4 regions of the Bacillus sp. GbtcB14 genome follow, and region 2 is predicted to be linked to each of the others. Evidence: riboswitches for the same ligand, from Rfam matches in the RefSeq annotation. Region 2 holds a riboswitch; each other region holds the start of a gene.
The links. Region 2 has a riboswitch for thiamine pyrophosphate ahead of thiM (hydroxyethylthiazole kinase). Riboswitches for the same ligand answer to the same signal wherever they lie in the genome.

Region 1 (3,960 bases), on a different contig from region 2:
AAAGATGGCATTATATATATGGGCAATTTTTTGTTTTAGTTGTACTTGAAAGGATTCCATCATAATTTCTAAAGCAACAAAAGCAATGATAATAGATAAAAATACAGTATTTGTATTGTAAATGATTAAACAACAGATTAAACCTAAAAAGGCTAAGTATTCAATTAAGAGAGGTATATTGATATTGCGTTGCATACAATTTACCTAACTAAATATGGCAGTGGGTTTACTGCATTTGTTTTTTCAAAATTCCATTCTCCATTGTGTAATTCAAAATGAAGGTGTTGCCCGTATGAATGACCTGTGTTTCCCATATGACCTACTAATTGTCCAGCTTGTACTTGATCACCAGCTTGTACAGTGCGATCTTTCATGTGTGCATAGACTGTTGTATATAATTTCCCGTTTATTTGATGGGCGATGAACACAACATTGCCATAGCTAGCTGAATAATATGATTTCACAACTTTACCTGCAGCTGCCGCCTGGATAGAGACATTACCCTGAGCTGCAATATCTATACCATAATGCATTTGTTCCCAACGCATATCAAAGGTTGAGCTAATTCTTCCTTGAGTAGGGAATTTGAAAACAGCTGGAATGGAAGTAGGTTGAGCTGTTTGAGTTTGATTTTGATTTTGCACCACATAATGTTTTGCCACATATCCGTATCCTGTGCCAAAACGAACTTTATACCAAGTTCCTACAGTTTCCACTACTTGTATTTGTGTACCATTTTGTAATGAACCAAGTAGTGCACTACTTGTACTAGCGTTGCTACGTACATTAAGTTTAGGTGTTGCAACTGTGTATTTCGTATTATTTTCTGTGATGCCTTTTACTAAAGGTTGTGAACCATTAGACACGAATGCTTTTTGTACGTAACCTGTTTTGCCATTATGTAAAATTTTATACCACTCGCCTTGTTCTTCTTGAATGGTAACGAATTTCCCATTTGGTAATACATCTAAAATTGAAGATTCTAAATTAGGTTCAGAACGAACGTTTAATGCATTGGCATTAACGATGTATTGATTATTAGATTGAAGTTTGTTTTTTAGTAGAATAGCATCTTTTTGTACGTAACCTACTTTATTATTAACAGATACTTTATACCAGCCATTAGTTGTTTCAAGTATGTTTACTTTCGTATTAAAGCGAATCGTATCAATTGATGAGCTATTTGCGTTATCTTTTGTATGTAAGGCTACTTGATCGACTTTGACATATCCAGTTTTCACATTAGATAATTGTTCAGCGTTGGCTGTTTGTACATTTGTTTCTCCCATAGAAGGAAGTAAAGAGGCAATTGCGACAGTAGTTGCTGTTAAAGCAGTAGCTTTCATATTCATATAATAGAGACCTCCTCTAGTTGTATAGTTGTAATTTTATTATAGTATAAAGATATAATATAGTGGGTGTATTCACATAAATGTAATATGAAATCAACATAAAAATAAATTTTTTGAGGATAATGATTCCTTTTTATCCAATTAATTAGGATGATAATTTCTAAGATAGAACATAAGTATTATATAGTTTTGTTATTTTGTTGACAATTGAGAAAATTAAAATAGTTGATGATGTCTTATTACGATGTTATACTGACAGTGATAATTTTATAGTTTGCTAGGAGAGCTGGTGTTGCCAGCTGAGAGTAGGCCGTAAGCCTTTGATCCTTTTCATTACCTGATCTAGATTATGCTAGCGTAGGGAAGCAATTCGGACACTAATAATGAGTCCCCGTTTCTTTGCGTATAGAAACGGGGCTTTTTTATTTGAAAATTTCATATTGAAACCACTAGGGGTGCTTGTTGTGCTGAGAGAGGAATAATCCTTAACCCTTACAGACCTGATCTAGGTAATACTAGCGAAGGGAAGTGGAGCAACGAATAAATTATAATTTTATTTGCTGTAACCACTTCTTATTTAGAAGTGGTTTTTTATTTAGATATATAAATTGAAAGGGGATAGCGAAATGAAATTTTGCGATAGATTATTAGATACTGTACAACCAGTTTGGGAGATGAGTCATAATCATCCGTTTGTAGTAGGTATGGGGGATGGCACGTTAGAAAAAGATAAGTTTCAGTATTACATTATTCAAGATTATTTATATTTGTTAGATTATGCAAAGCTATATGCTATTGGTGTTGTAAAAGCAACGAATCCACAAGTAATGGGGAAATTTGCTGAACAAATTGATGGCATATTAAATGGAGAAATGACAATCCATAAACAGTATGCAAAAAGACTTGGAATTTCTATAGAGGAGATAGAGTCTGCAAAGCCATCTGCTAAAAATTTAGCGTATACAAATTATATGATGTCTGTATCTCATAATGGCACACTTGCGGAATTAATAGCAGCACTTCTTCCATGTATGTGGAGCTATTGGGAAATTGGAAAGCGTTTAAATGATATTCCTGGAGCAAGAGATCATGAATTCTTTGGGGAGTGGATTCAAGGATATAGTTCTGAAGAATACGGTAACCTTTGTATTTGGTTAATAGATTTATTAAATGAAATGGCAGTTGGAAAGTCTGAAAAAGAGCTAGATCGATTAGAGGAGATTTTCCTATATTCCAGTCGATTTGAATATTTATTCTGGGATATGTCCTATCGTAAGGAGATGTGGGGATTTGAGGAGCAAGAACATACTACAGTTTCATAATGTTTCTTTTCATTATGATGAGAAGCCAATCATCAATGAATTAAATGCTTCTATACAAGATAAAGAGTTTGTAAGTATTATCGGACCGAGTGGATGCGGGAAAAGTACTTTATTTCGCCTTATTACAGGTTTAGAAGAAGCAAGTACTGGACAGATAGAGCTGACAGAAACAAAGAGCCATCCTGTAGGGTATATGCCTCAAAAAGATATGCTTCTGCCGTGGAGAACGATTATTGAGAATGCTGCTCTGCCGCTAGAGTGCCAAGGTGTACAGAAGAAAGAAGCACAAATAAAGGCAAAGGAATTGTTACATAAATTTGGCTTACAAGGGTATGAGACAAAATATCCGAAAGATTTATCTGGTGGTATGAGGCAACGCGTATCTTTTATTCGAACTTTATTAACGGGCGGGGAGATATTGCTGTTAGATGAACCGTTTAGCGCGTTGGACGCTTTAACGAAGGCATCTTTGCAAGAGTGGCTGTTTGAACAATGGAAAGAGTGGGAAAAAACAATTTTATTTATTACTCATGATGTGGAAGAAGCATTGTTTCTTTCTAATCGAGTTTTCGTTGTAGAAAATCAACCGATAACTACTTTAACCGAGAGGGTTGTACCACTTGATCGTAATCGAACAAGAAAAGATTTATATAAGCCTGAAGTGTTAGCGCTTAAAGATGAGCTTCTTAGTATGTTACAAAGGCAGGTACTCGTATGATGAGCCGGTTGAAGGAGTTATTACCTGCCCTTACACTTTCTAGCATTTTACTTGTCTTTTGGGAAGTAGGCGCAAGAATTATAGATGAAATGTACATTTTACCGTCACCGTCTGCAATTGTAATGAAGATATGGAAACTAAAAGATATATTATTCACGGTTCATTTGCCGGCAACATTATACGTCGTTTTAATAGGGGTAGCTATTTCTATCGTACTTGGAGTAGGACTAGCGATGTTAATGAATGCGAGTAATTGGATGGAAAGAGCATTTTATCCATTATTAGTTGCCTCACAAACGATTCCGATTACAGCGCTTGCTCCACTTTTCGTTTTATGGTTTGGATATACGATCTGGAGTAAGGTTGTTGTTACGGTTTTAATTACGTTTTTCCCAATTGCGGTCAATACGTATGATGGGCTGCGCAGTACGAAAAAAGAATGGGAGGAGCTCTTAGTTACGTATGGGGCAACGAAAAAAGATGTTTTTCTTAAATTAAAGTTACCATCTGCTCTTCCTTATTTTTTCTCAGCTCTAAAAATTGCAGTTCCGCTTAGTGTAATTGGGGC
Region 2 (3,960 bases):
GAAAAAATCCAAAGCGCATTACATTCTTTGCTCCAATTGTTACTTATTTATTTACACTGTGCGCAGGAACTGGTCACGTTGCTTATTCTGTACTTCCTGTTATCGCAGAAGTCTCTCGCGAATCTGGGATTAGACCAGAACGACCAATGTCAATTGCCGTAATCGCTTCCCAACAAGCAATTACAGCTAGCCCTATATCAGCTGCAACAGTTGCCCTTTTAGCAATGTTAGCTGACTATAAAATCACTTTATTAGATATTTTAAAAGTAAGTATCCCTTCTACCTTCATCGCTTGTATGGTAGCTGCATTTGTTGCTAGCAAAATGGGGAAAGAATTAAATGAAGACCCTGAATACTTGAAACGTTTAAAAGAAGGAATGATTCCTAAAATTGAAGAGAAGAAAGAATTTGTTGGTTTAAAAGGCGCTAAACTATCCGTTATCCTTTTCTTAGTAGGAACTTTCCTTGTCGTACTTCTCGGTTCATTTGAAGCACTTCGTCCAGGATGGATGGTCGACGGGAAGTTAGTTCGTCTTTCCATGCCGAACACAATTGAAATGGTTATGTTAACTATCGCAGCTCTTATTATTATTTTCTGCAAACCAAATGTAGAAAGCATCGTGTCTGGTAACGTCTTTAAAGCGGGGGCAACAGCAGTTGTTGCTATTTTCGGTATCGCTTGGATGGGAGATACTTTCTTTAATGGAAACTTAAATATGATTCAAGGATCAATTCAGCACCTAGTAACAAGTGCACCATGGCTATTTGCCATCGCATTATTCATTCTATCTATTTTACTATATAGCCAAGCCGCAACAGTACGTGCTTTAATGCCTCTTGGATTATCACTCGGTATTCCACCGGCACTACTAATCGCGATGTTCCCTGCAGTAAATGGATATTTCTTCATTCCAAACTATGGAACAATCGTTGCTGCCATTAACTTTGATCGCACTGGTACAACTGGCATTGGTAAATATGTTTTAAATCATAGCTTTATGATTCCAGGCCTAATCGCAACATTCACTTCTATCGGAATTGGAATGCTCTTAATTTCAATTATGTTTTAAAGAAAAAGCACAAACCTACATGGATCAAGGGTTTGTGCTTTTTTAATCAAACGTTTGTTTAAATAAACGAAACAACTCATTTTGCAACGCTACAAACCTATTCCGTTTCAAATAATCCCCCCTATTTCTAATTATTAATACAAAAAAAGCTATGTAGCATTTTAATACTACATAGCTTTTTTCTACAAACTCTTACTGACTTCCTCTACTAACTTCTTCGTACTTTCGCACACAGATTCCGCTAAACTAATCGCAGAAATAACTGAAACACCGTCCGCACCTGCTTCTATAACTGAAGCGGTATTTTCAATTGTAATGCCACCAATCCCAACGATTGGTATTGTAATTCCTTGTTCTCTAAAATGAGCTAAACCTTTCGTTCCTTGAACTGCTTTCGTATCTTTTTTCGTACTCGTTGGAAAAACAGGGCCAACACCTAAATAATCAGCTCCGTTTTCAATTGCCCAGCGTGCTTCTTCAATTGTATGTGTAGATACACCAACAATTTTATCTCCCATTTTTTCACGAACAGAAGTAATTCCTTCATCATCTTGTCCAACATGCACGCCATCTGCATCTAACTCGATAGCTAGTTCCACATCATCATTTACAATGAATGGGACACCGTACTCCTTACAAATTGCTTGTAGTTCTTTTGCGAAACAAATACGTTTCTCTCCCGTTAAAGCCCCTTCCCCCTTTTCACGGAATTGAAAAATTGTTATACCGCCTACAAGTGCATCTCTCAACACTTGTAGTGGTTCCTTCGTACAATTGTTACTTCCCATAATAAAGTATACTGATAACAATCTAGACATTTCAGCCTTTGTAATACGCGACATCTAATTCCCCTCCTTACTATATAAGCTCAATCTTCCCATACTTCTCAATATCATCTGAAGTTGTATTCGCTAACTGATTTAAAAATTCAATTTGGAAACTACCAGGTCCCTGCTCCACTGTCTTAGCAGCTGCCAGTTCCGCAGCTACACCATAAAACGTTAATGCAGCTACTGCTGCCTTTACATAATCTTTTTCTACTGCTACAAATGCTCCTATTACAGAAGTTAGTAAACAACCAGTTCCCGTAACTTTCGTTAAAATAGAGTGACCATTTCGAATAAGAATCGTTCGCTCTCCATCTGTAACAACATCTTCTTTTCCAGTAATCACCGCAACTGTATTTAATTCAGCAGCTGCCTGCCTTGCAATGCTTACGACATTTCCATTTCCAGTACCGGCGTCTACCCCTTTAATTTCCCATCTCTCATTAATAACGTTCGCTATTTCAGCCGCATTTCCACGGATAATCGCTAAATCAATTTCAGCCGGAATATGTCTCGCAACTTCTGTTCGATACGATGTTGCTCCTGCACCAACTGGATCAAACAATACTGGTACATTATTCACATTTGCCGATTTACCCGCAAGTAACATCGCTTCTACTTCTTCAGGACGAAGTGTCCCCATATTTAATACTAGCGCTCCAGCAATGCTAGCCATTTCTGCTACTTCTTCTTTTGCATACGCCATTACAGGCGATGCTCCTAACGCTAACAAGCCGTTAGCTGTAAAATTTGTGACAACAACATTTGTAATATTATGAACGAGCGGATTAGATTCTCTCACCAAATCCACTACTTTACTAATTTCTTTCATATTCATCCTTCTCATCCCCTAACTATAGTGATGGGAGATACACAAAAAGACACTTTGCGCGTACGCAAAGTGTCTGAACATGTGCTTTTACACTCTCCCTACGCTGGCATTATCCAACAGGTTCAAATGGTCAATGACGGATTAGTCATACTCTCAGTTTGCATCCACAAACTCCCATGTGTTTAGTATTCATCTACTTCAAAGTCTACTCTTATTCTACTAAAATAACAAGTTCTTTACTTTTCTATTTCATATAGAAGCAATAATAAAACAACACGCATAATAAATATCTATTTCTCATAGTCTCATCATGGTGCATATTATGTTTTATCGCCATCATTCACCTTCAAACGGATGTTATCCCACTAAAAAACGTTCAAATCTGGAGCGAAACTGAATCTCAAGAAGATGTATGCTATAGTTAACGTATGGAAATTTGAAAGGATGTTTTAAATATGTCAAAAAGCGTTATAATCGCTGAAAAGCCTTCCGTTGCACGTGATATTGCGCGTGTACTTAAGTGTGATAAAAAAGGAAATGGCTACCTTGAAGGTAGTAAATATATTGTAACTTGGGCTTTAGGTCATCTTGTTACATTAGCAGATCCAGAAAGCTACGATGTGAAATATAAAAAGTGGAATTTAGAAGATTTACCGATGCTACCTGAGCGTTTGAAATTAACGGTTATTAAACAAACAGGGAAGCAATTTAATGCTGTGAAGAGTCAACTTCTTAGAAAAGATGTAAATGACATTATTGTAGCGACAGATGCTGGACGTGAGGGAGAATTAGTCGCTCGTTGGATTATTGATAAGGTTCGAGTTAACAAACCAATCAAACGTCTATGGATTTCATCTGTTACTGATAAAGCGATTAAAGATGGATTCGCTAATTTAAAACCAGGTAAAGCATATGACAATTTATACGCTTCAGCAGTTGCACGTTCAGAAGCTGACTGGTATATCGGTCTTAACGCGACTCGCGCTTTAACGACTCGCTTTAATGCCCAGCTGAATTGCGGCCGTGTGCAAACACCTACTGTCGCTATGATCGCTAATCGTGAAGATGAAATAAAGAACTTCAAAGCTCAAACTTACTACGGCATCGAAGCACAAACGGCGAATCAGCTAAAGCTAACTTGGCAAGATGCTAACGGTAATAGCCGCAGTTTTAATAAAGAAAAAATTGATGGCTTTGTAAAAGGTTTAGATAAGCATAATGCTACTGTTGT
Region 3 (3,960 bases), on a different contig from region 2:
ATCCAACTTGGTATATAATGAGCGTTAATACATAAGCAACAACAAGTGGATACACGACAGAGAAAATCGTCCACTTCGCTGAACCTGTTTCACGTTTAATAACGGCTACTGTCGCTAAACACGGAACATATAATAAAACAAAGAACATAAATGCGTACGCTGATAGCGCCGTATAATGTGCTCCCATTACATTTCCTAGCACATCTTCTTTCACCGCATAAATAATTGCCATTGTAGAAACGACAACTTCTTTCGCTAAAAATCCTGTTAACAGGGATGCCCCAGCTTGCCACGTTCCAAAGCCGAGCGGTGCAAATAGTGGTGCGATAAATCCACCAATCATCGCTAAGAAGCTGTCTCCCATATCAACACCAAATCCTGATGGACCTGCATAATTTAATAGCCAAATGACAACAGAACCACCGAAGATAAATGTACCTGCTTTACGAACAAACCCTTTCCCTTTCTCCCACGTGCTTAGCCATAACGTTTTCACTTGTGGCACGCGGTAAGGAGGTAGTTCAATAACGAAAATAGATTTTTCTGCTTTTAAAATTGTAAGAGACATAATTTTTGTAACAAGTAACGCAAGAACAATACCTGCAACATATAAAGAAAATACAACAGTTGCCTGACTATTAGGGAAGAATACTCCCGCAAACAGTGCATATACCGGTAAACGTGCCGAACAAGACATAAACGGTGTTACAAGAACTGTAAGTAAACGTTCTTTTTCTTGTTCAATCGTTCTCGCTGCCATAATACCTGGAACATTACATCCAAAACCGATAATCATCGGAATGAATGCTTTTCCGTTTAAACCGAAGAACTCCATAATTCGATCCATAACAACTGCAATTCGCGCCATATATCCTGAGTCTTCTAGTAATGAAATGAAAAAGAATAGTGCAAAGATTTGTGGCACGAATACTAATACAGCACCAACACCAGCAATAATCCCTTCTGTAACGAGTGCTTGAATAAAATCAGAAGCACCAACACTTGTAAGTCCAGCCGTTACCCAATCCGTAAGCTGTCCACCAAAAAAGCCATCTAGCATATCCGATAAAGGTGTACCAATCCACGTAAACGTAACCTGAAAAATAAAAAACATAACTGCTAAAAAGATTGGAAGTCCTAAAATTTTATGCGTAATTAGTCTATCAATTTTTTCCGAAAAAGGAATTTTTCCTTCTTTCTCATGCTTCATAACATTTGTTTTTAACTTTTCAATATACGCTTCACGAGTTTTGTAAATGTGCTCCTCTAACGTACAATCAAGTTTTCCTTCTAAGCGAGATCGAATGGCTATGAGTTCCTTATAAATTGGTAGTGCTTTCATTTCTTTTTCTACTACTTCGTTATTGCTTAAAAATTGAAGGGCTAACCATCTTGGATGCCTATAATTCGCTGTCTCTAAAAGAGCTATAACCTCTCCAATTCCTTCATCCATTTGTACACCATATGAAATAATGAATGGTTTTTTCTCTTTTTTGTCATTTTCTTTAAGAGTCGCAAGCAGTTCTTCACAGCCTTTTCCGCTTCTTGCAACGACAGGAACAACTGTTACACCTAATAATTCTGATAACCGTTTTACATCAATTACAATTCCTCTTTGCTTCGCCACATCAACCATATTTAAACCAACTGAAACTGGTTTACCAAATTCAAGCAATTGTAATGTTAAATGCATATTCCGCTCGAATTGCGAAGAATCCACTATATTTAACATATGATGAAATTCGTCTGTTAGTAGAAAATTCGTAACGACACCTTCATCACGTGAAACTGGATTTAAATCATAAACGCCTGGTAAATCAATTAATGTTCCTTGCTTATCTTTTAATTTACCAACCTTCTTTTCTACTGTTACACCGCTCCAGTTTCCTACATACTCATAAGAACCAGTAAGTGCATTAAATAATGATGTCTTCCCTGTATTTGGATTCCCTAGCAAAGCAACCTTATTCACGCTAATTCCACCTTTATCATTTTCGCGTCACAATGACGAATACTAATTAACTGTCCACGACACTCCAATGTACAAGGACCTTTGAACATCGCTTTCTGCTTCATACGAAGTTCGCTTCCTTCAGAAAGACCAAAAGCAGCCAATCTTCTCTTTAGTAAATGATCTAAAGACTGAATACTTTTCACTAACACTTTCTCACCTATTTTAATATCTACTAAACTCATAACCTTCCCCCTCAGAAGAGAATGATAATTATTTTCAGAAAAATTATATCACACTCTATTTCACTTGGACTATATCTTTTTGCTTCATATTTATTAACATTTCAATACAATTATATTTCAATAATTGTCATAACAGATTCGTTTGCCATTCTCATCCATTTCGCTTACAATAAACAATAGCAAATAAAGAATCTCGTTATCACAGGGGGAGCCATGCCGCTGAGAGGGAACACTTCGTTCCGACCCTTCGAACCTGTTAGTTAATGCTAACGCAGGGATTGTGCAAACGTCCGAAATACATACCTCTTTTTTATTTACGTATTTCGTATCCTCCTATGATAATGTTCTTTTTTGTACAACTTGGATTTAGGGGGAAACAACATGCGTAACACCAATTTACAAGCGATGATCGAATCTGCTATTCTTGCAGCCTTCGCCCTGGTCATCGACATTTTTCCATTATTATCAATCAAACTTTCAACAGGCGGTTCCATTTCATTTGCTATGATTCCTATTTTTATTATCGCATACCGCTGGGGCTTCAAAATGGCTTTCTTAGGAGGCTTAATTTGGGGATTACTACAAATTGTCGTAGGCGATGCCATTATCGTCACACCAATTCAAGTACTCATTGAATACTTCGTTGCTTTCGCATTCATTGGATTTGCCGGTTTATTCTATCGCCCAATTCAAAAAGCACTTTTAGCACCCAATGAAAATAGCGAAGAACAATCCAGTTTAAGTAGCCGTAAAGACAAACCTTCATCAAAGCAAAACAAAGGAAAAAAAGTTATTGGTTACATTATTGTTGCTACATTTATTGGTAGCTTTGCTCGCTATTTCTGTCACTTTATCGCCGGTATTATTTTCTGGGGACAATATGCACCGAAAGGTCAATCAGCAGTTCTATATTCTTTAATATTTAACGGTAGCACAATGATTGGTTCCTATATTCTATGTACCGTTTTACTTATATTTTTATTTATCACTTCACCACGTTTATTCAAAAGCGTGAATGCATATCAAATGAATTCACAAAAAAAGGGTGCTTAACTAGCGCCCTTTTTTTATATCAAAATTCTCAATGAGTAATATCAATAATAAATACAATAAATGCACAAAGAAAAATAAATACCATCATACCTAGTAAATTGCTATTCACGGCTAATCTACTCCTTACATAACCTCATTTTCTAAACAAATTATATCGCTTAAAAATAAAGATTAGGTAAAGATAATATGAAAATAACTTAAAAAAAGCGCAGCACATATCATCTACGCTTTTTTCGGTAAATAGAAGTAAAATAACACACCATCTTCCGTATTCTTTACCCCATATTCAGCATCGTGCAGTTCTAAAATATTTTTAGAAATCGCAAGTCCAAGTCCTGTTCCACCTTGTGAACGATGACGAGCTGCATCCACGCGATAAAAACGATCCCAAATTTTATCTAATTGCTCTTCTTCAATGTGAGTACCTTTATTTTCAATACATACTTTTATACGATCTTTTTCATCTATTGTAGAAATAATAATATCCTCTTTATTTGGTGTATAACGTATCGCATTCGTAATGAAGTTCACAATGACTTGTTCAATCCGGCCTTGATTTGCGACCACTTCAAATGAACCTATATTTTTATGAACACGAAGTTCTTTTTTCTCTATTTCCAAAGAAAGGTGTTCACATATATCTTCAATTACTGTATCAATATAAAATGCATCCATTTTCATTTTATATGTGCCTGACTCAAATTTAGCTAA
Region 4 (3,960 bases), on a different contig from region 2:
AAAAACTACCAGAAAGATTACCTGTTTCTTCATATGATATCGAAGAAATATTCTTCACGAAAAACTTCCATCCGTTAAAAGGAAAAAATTCTGTTGATACGAAACAAAAACGTACGAAATTCATGCTAAGAGTATTAGGCTTCGTCTTCCTTATGCGCTGTCTTCTATTCGTTGCATCCTTCTTATCCATCCCAATCGAAATTGTTGCTGTACTCGGTTCACTCGTTCTTCTCATCTGGAGATGGTACTACTTACGAACGAATCCTATCGATATTTTGAAAAAGACACCGTGGCACATTTTAATTTTCGCTTTCTCTATGTATGTCATTATTTACGGGCTTCATAACGCAGGATTAACAGCGGTGCTTGTCAATTGGCTTGAACCACTTGTAAGCCAACATCTGCTCTATGCTAGCTTTGCAATGGGCGGGCTCGTCTCCCTCCTCTCTAACGTCTTCAATAACCATCCTGCACTTATGATTGGTACAATCACATTAACAGAAATGGGACTAGACCCAGTCACATTAAAAACTATCTATCTCGCAAACATTATTGGTAGTGACATCGGTTCACTATTATTACCAATCGGTACGCTAGCTTCCCTCATTTGGATGTATATCCTGAAACAAAACAAAATTAAAGTAAAATGGAAAGACTATTTAAGTGTATCCCTTATCGTTATTCCTCTCACAACAGTCGTCACATTATTCCTCTTATACTACTGGGTACACCTCTTCTTCGCCTTATAAACGACAAAAGCCCGCTTTGCTACCGTCTTAGCAAAGCGGGCTTCTTCTATATTTAAGTTAGGTACTACAGTGTGATCAATCAAGTAAAGAGGTGTAACGTGTTATTGGTATAAATGACTACCAGTGTCTTTAAATTCTTTCGCTTTCTCTTTCATCCCTTTTTCAATTGCTTCTGTCGTTTCTAAATCATTTTCTTTCGCATATTCACGAATATCATGTGAAATTCTCATACTACAAAACTTCGGCCCACACATGGAGCAGAAATGAGCTGTTTTCGCACCTTCTGCTGGCAATGTTTCATCGTGATATTCCATCGCACGTTCAGGATCTAAAGATAAATTAAATTGATCGCGCCAACGGAATTCAAAGCGAGCTTTTGAAAGTGCATCATCACGCTGATGAGCCGTTTTGTGCCCTTTCGCAAGATCAGCCGCATGCGCAGCGATTTTGTACGTAATAACTCCCTCACGAACATCATCTTTATTCGGTAAACCTAAATGTTCTTTCGGCGTTACATAACAAAGCATCGCCGTTCCAAACCAGCCAATCATTGCAGCCCCAATTGCGGATGTAATATGGTCATAACCTGGTGCAATATCTGTCGTTAACGGTCCAAGTGTATAGAACGGTGCGCCCTGACAAATATCAAGCTCTTTCTCCATATTCTCTTTAATTAAATGCATCGGTACATGCCCAGGTCCTTCAATCATCACTTGCACATCATGTTTCCAAGCAATCTTCGTTAATTCCCCAAGTGTTTCAAGCTCAGAAAACTGTGCTTCGTCATTTGCATCTGCAATCGAACCTGGACGTAATCCATCTCCAAGAGAGAACGAAACGTCGTACTGCTTCATAATTTCACATATCTCTTCAAAATGAGTGTATAAGAAGTTTTCTTTATGATGGAATAAACACCACTGTGCCATAATTGAACCACCACGTGAAACGATACCTGTCGTACGCTTTGCAGTAATCGGAATGTAACGAAGTAATACGCCCGCGTGAATCGTAAAGTAATCAACACCTTGCTCCGCTTGTTCAATTAACGTATCACGATACACTTCCCACGTTAAATCTTCTGCAATTCCGTTTACTTTTTCCAGCGCTTGATAGATCGGTACAGTCCCAACTGGTACAGGCGCGTTACGAATAATCCACTCACGCGTCGTATGAATATTTTTACCTGTAGATAAATCCATAATCGTATCCGCACCCCAGCGCGTTGCCCACGTCATCTTCTCTACTTCTTCTGCAATAGAAGAAGATACAGCAGAGTTTCCGATATTTGCATTGACCTTCACGTGGAAGTTACGCCCGATAATCATCGGCTCTGCTTCCGGATGGTTAATATTTGCTGGTAAAATGGCACGGCCTTCCGCGATTTCCTTACGAACAAACTCAGGCTCTACTCCTTCACGAATCGCAACATATTCCATCTCAGACGTAATGATGCCATTGCGCGCATAATGCATTTGTGTAACGTTTGCCCCTTGCTTCGCTCTAAGCGGCTGGCGATCCATTTGCGGAAAAACAGGTGTATGTTTCGAAGCCACTTTCACACCGTCATCCTCTGGTTTCACTTCGCGCCCTTCGTATGCTTCTACATCTCCGCGCTCCAGGATCCAAGAGTGGCGCGGCGCCTGCAACCCCTTTTCCAGCTCCACTTTATGCGCAGGATCTGTATAAGGACCGCTCGTATCGTATACACGAATTGGCGGATTCGGAATGCCGTTCGTTTCACTTTGTTCAATCTCGCGCATCGGCACTTTCATACCCGCGCGCGGTCCATCCACATACACTTTCTTACTTCCTGGTAAACTCGATTTCAATTCAATTTGCTCAGCTGAAACAGACTGTTTCATAACCTTTGTTGCCCCCCTGTACGTGACAAGGACGAGATATGGCCAGCGCATGCCAAAATAAAAAGAGCCAGGTCCATAAAAAAATAAGGACCTGGCTCATAAAAGACATCATTATGTAAAGCCGTTAACTTCCCTACGCTGGTACGAGCCAGATCAGGTCCAAAGGGTTAAGAAGATCAAGCGCTTCTCTCTCAGCCTACGCATACGTTAGGCACCCCTAGTTTATCACTGATTTAATTTTCAATACTTTCCCATCATACACGATAATCTGAAAAATGCAAAGTTTATTTCTTTTGTTGCTTATGGAATCATCCACGTTAAATAATATGCCTGCACATACGTCATAATACCAACAATAATGACGAAGAATAAACTATGCTTCACTGTAAAGCGGAATAAATCTGATTCTTTTCCAGCCAGTCCAACTGCCGCACAAGCAATCGCAATCGATTGCGGAGAAATCATTTTTCCTGTTACACCGCCCGTTGTATTTGCTGCAACGAGAAGTACTTCAGATACACCGACTTGCTGCGCTGTAATCGCTTGTAAATTCGAGAACAGTGCATTCGCTGACGTATCAGATCCTGTTAAGAATACCCCAATCCAGCCTAGAAATGGTGAGAAGAACGGGAATAGCCCGCCAGTTCCTGCAAGTGCTAACGCTAATGTAGAAGATAAACCAGAATAATTTGCGATAAACGCGAATCCTAATACGAATCCAATAGATAGAATTGGCATCTTCAGTTCGTTTAATGTTTCTTTAAATGTTACTACTGCATCTTTTGCACTCATTTTCAAAATAAAGATAGAAATGATACAAGCAATTAAAATTGCTGTTCCCGTCGCTGATAAAATATCTAATTTCAGGATTGCTTCATAAGGCGTCGGTTTATTTACAATTGGCTCTGCTTTCATTACTAGATTGTGTAAGCCTGGAACTTCAAACTTAAACACAAGGCTTTCCAATGCACCACCTGGAGCAAATAACGCTTTAAAGAAACTTTGGCTCCAAATGACTACCATTACAGTTAAAATAATGAATGGAGACCACGCTTTTACGACCTTTCCTACCGTTAGTTTCGGCATAGATGTTGCCGTCGTTGCCGCAGCTACTTCACTATTTGCTTCTTTAGACTGATAGATTTCTTTCGGCTGCCAAACTTTTAAGAATAGCGATAAACTCACTAAACTTACAAGTGCTGACGTAATATCCGGAAGTTCTGGTCCTAAGAACGTCGCTGTAATGAACTGCGTAATTGCAAATGAGCTACCCGCTACAAATAGAGCTGGCCATGTTTGTCTTACTCCTTTAAATCCATCCATTAAAAATACGATAAAGAACGGAACAA

Region 1: it holds a riboswitch for thiamine pyrophosphate, as region 2 does, so the genes downstream of both, tenA (thiaminase II) here and thiM (hydroxyethylthiazole kinase) in region 2, are expected to answer to the same signal.
Region 3: it holds a riboswitch for thiamine pyrophosphate, as region 2 does, so the genes downstream of both, KVT31_RS22780 (energy-coupled thiamine transporter ThiT) here and thiM (hydroxyethylthiazole kinase) in region 2, are expected to answer to the same signal.
Region 4: it holds a riboswitch for thiamine pyrophosphate, as region 2 does, so the genes downstream of both, thiC (phosphomethylpyrimidine synthase ThiC) here and thiM (hydroxyethylthiazole kinase) in region 2, are expected to answer to the same signal.

The regions. Positions count from the first base shown of each region.
Region 1 covers NZ_JAGXJT010000003.1:4,396-8,355, forward strand. Annotated here, with positions in the region: gene KVT31_RS09020 (hypothetical protein) at 1-195, opposite strand, end outside; gene KVT31_RS09025 (SH3 domain-containing protein) at 201-1,352, opposite strand; TPP riboswitch at 1,622-1,733, shown strand; TPP riboswitch at 1,794-1,896, shown strand; gene tenA (thiaminase II) at 1,979-2,674, shown strand; gene KVT31_RS09035 (ABC transporter ATP-binding protein) at 2,643-3,392, shown strand; gene KVT31_RS09040 (ABC transporter permease) at 3,392-3,960, shown strand, end outside.
Region 2 covers NZ_JAGXJT010000008.1:109,426-113,385, reverse strand. Annotated here, with positions in the region: gene KVT31_RS21950 (anaerobic C4-dicarboxylate transporter family protein) at 1-1,070, shown strand, start outside; gene thiE (thiamine phosphate synthase) at 1,253-1,912, opposite strand; gene thiM (hydroxyethylthiazole kinase) at 1,929-2,744, opposite strand; TPP riboswitch at 2,808-2,917, opposite strand; gene topB (DNA topoisomerase III) at 3,185-3,960, shown strand, end outside.
Region 3 covers NZ_JAGXJT010000009.1:70,289-74,248, reverse strand. Annotated here, with positions in the region: gene feoB (ferrous iron transport protein B) at 1-1,972, opposite strand, end outside; gene KVT31_RS22785 (FeoA family protein) at 1,969-2,196, opposite strand; TPP riboswitch at 2,391-2,492, shown strand; gene KVT31_RS22780 (energy-coupled thiamine transporter ThiT) at 2,578-3,249, shown strand; gene KVT31_RS22775 (sensor histidine kinase) at 3,472-3,960, opposite strand, start outside.
Region 4 covers NZ_JAGXJT010000004.1:308,848-312,807, forward strand. Annotated here, with positions in the region: gene KVT31_RS14200 (arsenic transporter) at 1-749, shown strand, start outside; gene thiC (phosphomethylpyrimidine synthase ThiC) at 851-2,611, opposite strand; TPP riboswitch at 2,725-2,840, opposite strand; gene lldP (L-lactate permease) at 2,912-3,960, opposite strand, start outside.